DNA from 2 places in the uncultured Arcticibacterium sp. genome. Region 2 is predicted to be linked to the other one. Evidence: riboswitches for the same ligand, from Rfam matches in the RefSeq annotation. Region 2 holds a riboswitch; the other holds the start of a gene.
The links. A riboswitch is a leader RNA that binds a small molecule or an ion and turns the genes downstream of it on or off. The one in region 2 is predicted to bind thiamine pyrophosphate.
Positions count from the first base shown of each region.

Region 1 (2,401 bases), on a different contig from region 2:
GTCTAACAGTGATGTGACATTTTTTTCATTACGCTCATTTATCAAAAACTCGGAGGAGTTTTTGAAGTAAATTAACAGACGTTCGTCTTCTATCCAAGATAAGTCGTTAAGAACCTCATCAAGAGAGTCCATGTTCGGCTCAAAATATTCGGGAAAATGTAGCTTATCTTTTATAGCCTCATAAAATTGGGCAAGAGATTTACATAATTTACCATCAATTGTAATTAGAGAATAGTCCGCTAATTCTTCTGGACTTTCAGTGATAAAAAGATTGTTCATTAGTGAAACAAAAGAGATTTCATGTTTAGATTGTTTATAAAAATAAGAAAATTAAGGTTCTAATTTGACAAAGCTGGCGTAGTGGTCAGCGGTGTAATAGGCTTTTCCGTCAGAACTGGTGACCAATCTTTCAGCTCCACGGTTTTGCCCTTTTTTCTTTGGATGTATATCCCACTCTTTGTAACTCAGTTTTACATTGTTGGGAGCTGTTTTAGGTAACAACTGCTCATAGTTTCCAAATCTTTTGCCGCCTACATAACCTTTTCGTGGTTTGTTATATTTTTTGATGTAATCCCATGTTTCATAGGCCGCTGGCGGAACTATAGACTCTTGAGTATGAAGCTGACGATCAATGTATTTACAAGATGAAACTCCTGTAAGTAGAAAAAGAGAAAGGAGAAGTAAACGAAGCATTTTAATTTAAAGAGAATCCTGGAACGTGGATGGCTCCTGCGTGATTAAACATTAGTTCGGTAATAACATAAGGCATTTGGTCAATCAGCGGAAATTGATTGATAACATCTAAAACGCCAAAGTCGTTTTCGGCATTTATAACTGCCCAAAATCTTCCTCTATCTATAGAGAGTGCATAAGAAGATATTCTTCCATCGTCCATAAGTTCATCTATCGCCATCTTTTGCATAGGTATCTTCACCACAAAATTAGGTGGGAAAGGTGTTGGGAGATCAAACTCTACCATAAACTGGGCCATAGAATCTTACTTAAATTAAAAATTTTAAAAGAAAACTTCAATAAGAGTGCCGAATTGAATATTTCTTTCTACCAAATTAACGTAATCCAATAAGAATCCGTTTAACTTTGTCAAATAATTATCAAAAGGGGTGCCTTTTTAAGGCTGAGATTATACCCATAGAACCTGATGCGGTTAGTACCGACGAAGGGATTTGAGCCCAGTTCTTCTGTGTATCAACAGGAAGCAACGCCGTCTATGGACTTTTTTTTAAGAACCATTCAATGGTGATTTCACCCCTTATTTGCCTTTGTACAAATAAGTAAAAACTTGAAAAAATTAGTTCAACTTTCCATTTTAACTTTACTTTCTGTATTGAGCGGAGCTGCTTTTGCTCAGTCAGATACACTTGACCTTAATGAGGTTGTGGTAAAATCTACCAGAGCAAATGCAAAAACAGGAATGGCTTACAGTACCATTCGTGAAGGGGAAATTGCAAAGCAAAATGTAGGTCAAGACATTCCATTTTTATTAAATCAAATGCCGTCTGTAGTAGTAACTTCTGACGCAGGGGCGGGAATTGGTTACACGGGAATCAGAGTAAGAGGGTCTGATGCTACCAGAGTAAACGTGACGGTAAACGGAATTCCTTTTAACGATTCAGAGTCCCAAGGTGTTTTCTGGGTTAATATGCCAGATTTTAGTTCTTCGGTGAGCAGTATTCAGCTTCAGAGAGGGGTTGGTACTTCTACCAATGGTGCAGGAGCTTTTGGTGCTAGTATAAATGTGAGCACTTTGAAATATTCGGCAGAGCCATTTGCTGAAATTAATACTTCTGTAGGTTCTTTCAATTCTTTAAAAACCAATGTGATGGCTTCTACAGGCTTGATGGATAACAATTTTGTGTTGGATGCTCGTTTGTCTAGAATTGCTTCCGATGGTTTTGTAGATAGGGCTTCGTCAGACTTAAAGTCTTTTTATGTTTCAGGTGGTTATTATGGTAAAGACAACTTTGTCCGATTTAATGTTTTTTCAGGGAAAGAAAAAACGTATCAATCTTGGTATGGAATACCTCAAAGTTTAGCTACAGGCGATGCGGATGGTTTTCAGAATTTTATAGACAGAAACTATTACGATGAAAACTTCAAAAACGAACTTTTAGCTAGTGGAAGAACATATAACTGGTATCAATACGAAAACGAGGTTGATAATTATCAGCAAGACCACTATCAACTAATTACTTCTTTTAAAATAGGAGCTAACTGGAGATTTAATCCAACCTTACATTATACAAAAGGAAGAGGTTATTATGAGCAGTATAAAGACGGAAGGTCTTTCGCCGATTATGGTTTAGAAAACGTGGTGATAGGTGGTGAGGTGATTGATGAAACTGACTTGATTCAAAGAAAATGGTTAGATAATGATTTTTAC
Region 1 covers NZ_CAXHZC010000003.1:507,758-510,158, forward strand. Annotated here, with positions in the region: gene AADJ06_RS11710 (barstar family protein) at 1-279, opposite strand, end outside; gene AADJ06_RS11715 (ribonuclease domain-containing protein) at 331-693, opposite strand; gene AADJ06_RS11720 (hypothetical protein) at 695-991, opposite strand; TPP riboswitch at 1,108-1,200, shown strand; gene AADJ06_RS11725 (TonB-dependent receptor) at 1,301-2,401, shown strand, end outside.
Region 1: another riboswitch for thiamine pyrophosphate. It lies ahead of AADJ06_RS11725 (TonB-dependent receptor); the one in region 2 lies ahead of AADJ06_RS02570 (class I SAM-dependent methyltransferase).

Region 2 (2,401 bases):
CAAAAACGTGCAGCTACTTTAGCCATATTCGAGTCAGATGTTTACGGAAAAACTGACTTAAAAGGTGTAAAAACATCCTTTAGAATAGCTAATCAAGACAATGAAGCTCTAAATGGAAAAGCCATTAGAAAGGAAATCATCTGTACCATGGAAAGAGATGGGAAACAGCATTCGTTTTCTCTATTGCTTTATACGCCAAAAGCGGTTAGCAAAGCACCCGTATTTCTGGGTCTGAATTTCTACGGAAATCATACATTGTCTACCGAAACTGGCATTTCTATCTCCAAAAATTGGGTACCAAACAAGGAAGCATTCTTCATAGAAAACAACAAAGCCACAGAAACGTCTAGAGGCGTGCGTGCTTATAGATGGCCAATCGAAAAAATTATTGACAGAGGTTATGGCCTAGCAAATATCTACTGCGGTGACCTAGACCCCGATTTTGACGATGGATTAAAAAACGGAATACATAGCATATTAGGTGAAACCACCATGGGCACTATTGGTGCCTGGGCCGTAGGCCTTTCAAAAGCAATGGATTACCTAGAAACCGACAATGATGTAGACGCCAAAAATGTAGCCGTATTTGGTCACTCTAGATTAGGCAAAGCAGCACTTTGGGCATCGGCCCAAGACCCGCGTTTTAAAATGACTATTTCTAACGAGTCTGGCTGTGGTGGAGCGGCACTTTCTAAACGTGAATATGGCGAAACAGTAGAAGTAATAAACACTCGTTTTCCTCATTGGTTTACCACTAAATTTAAAGACTATAACAGCAATGAAGCCGCTTTACCAATCGACCAACATCAGCTACTAGCCTTAATTGCTCCAAGAGCACTATATGTCGCCACTGCAGAAGGCGACCAATGGTCTGACCCACGCGGTCAATATTTAAGTTTATACCATGCTTCTAAACTTTATCAGGCCTATGGTTTTGATAAAATCCCTAAAGCGTCGCCTGCAATAAATAAAAGCCAACAAATAGGCCCACTAGGCTACCATAACAGAAGTGGAAAACACGAAGTGATGCCTATAGATTGGGATAATTATTTAGATTTTGCTGATAAACATCTAAAGTAGGCAATTGCTCTATTCTTTTCTTTGAGCTACCCATTTTATACTATATTTGCGTAGCAATAACGCACGGGGTGCCTGGCAAATGCCAAGCTGAGATAATACCCGAAACCTGATATGGATAATGCCAACGGAGGGATGCAAGCTTAAGATATTACATTTTATGCTCCACTGTTTTGGTATACCCCATTCAGTGGAGTTTTTGTTTTTAAACAAATCATAAAATGGAAATAGAAAAAAGACAAGGGGTACTTATTCTGCAGCAAGACCAAAACTGGCAAAATCGACCTGAATGGTTTTTTAACAGAGAACACACCGACACCTACGAACAGTGGTACGAAGGCCGTTATAAGCGTGCTGAAGTATGGCAAAAGAAGGTCATGGAGCAGCTGGTTTCTAAAGACAAACGTGTGAAAACCTTGCTAGAGTTTGGCTGTGGTACGGCCCGTTTCACCAGATGGTGGAAAAACATTGGCATTGAAGCCACAGGTGGAGATATTTCTCCTTTGATGCTATCGCAAGCGGTGCATTTGTTTGATGGAGACTTAGTTATGGCAGATTCGCATCACATGCCCTTCAAAGACAACACCTTTGACTCATTGGCTTTCATTACCACTTTTGAGTACTACAAAGACCCGGTAAAGGTTATCAGAGAAGCCGCTCGTGTGGCTAAATGCGGCATAGCCATGGGCATGATGAACAGAAACTCCACCAAAGTGGTGCGTAGAAGAGTGCAGGAGGTTTTTGGACTGAATCCTTTTTATTTGACCGCCACTTTTTACTCGCCTGCTATGCTCACCAAAATTATAGAGGAGGCACTTGAAGGAAGAGATTATTCTATAGAATGGACTTGTACTGGCTTACCAAATTGGTTTCCAGTACAGCAGTGGAATTTACCATTAGGCGACTTTTTTGGCTTATACGTAAAACTAAACGACTGAAAAGATGAGCGAGAAATTAGGCAAAATTGACAGCCATATATTCGAACAGTTTATTAGTCAAAAATGTGGTTCTAAAAGAGATGAAGTAGCCGTGGGACCGCAGTTTGGTGTGGATGTTTCGTTGGTAGACTTACCTGGTAACATGGCTATGGCTTTAACCAGCGACCCACTTTCACTTATTCCTAGTTTGGGTTTGGAAGAGTCTGCTTGGTTATCTGTACAACTCATGGCAAACGACATGGCCACCACGGGCTTTGCTCCTATGTATGGGCAGTTTGTCTTAAACCTCCCTTCCACTTTCTCCAAGGCTGATTTTCAGGTTTACTGGGATTATGTTCACGGCTTTTGTTCAAAAATTGGCATTGCCATCACTGGCGGCCATACTG
Region 2 covers NZ_CAXHZC010000001.1:611,583-613,983, reverse strand. Annotated here, with positions in the region: gene AADJ06_RS02575 (acetylxylan esterase) at 1-1,080, shown strand, start outside; TPP riboswitch at 1,135-1,230, shown strand; gene AADJ06_RS02570 (class I SAM-dependent methyltransferase) at 1,299-2,015, shown strand; gene AADJ06_RS02565 (AIR synthase family protein) at 2,020-2,401, shown strand, end outside.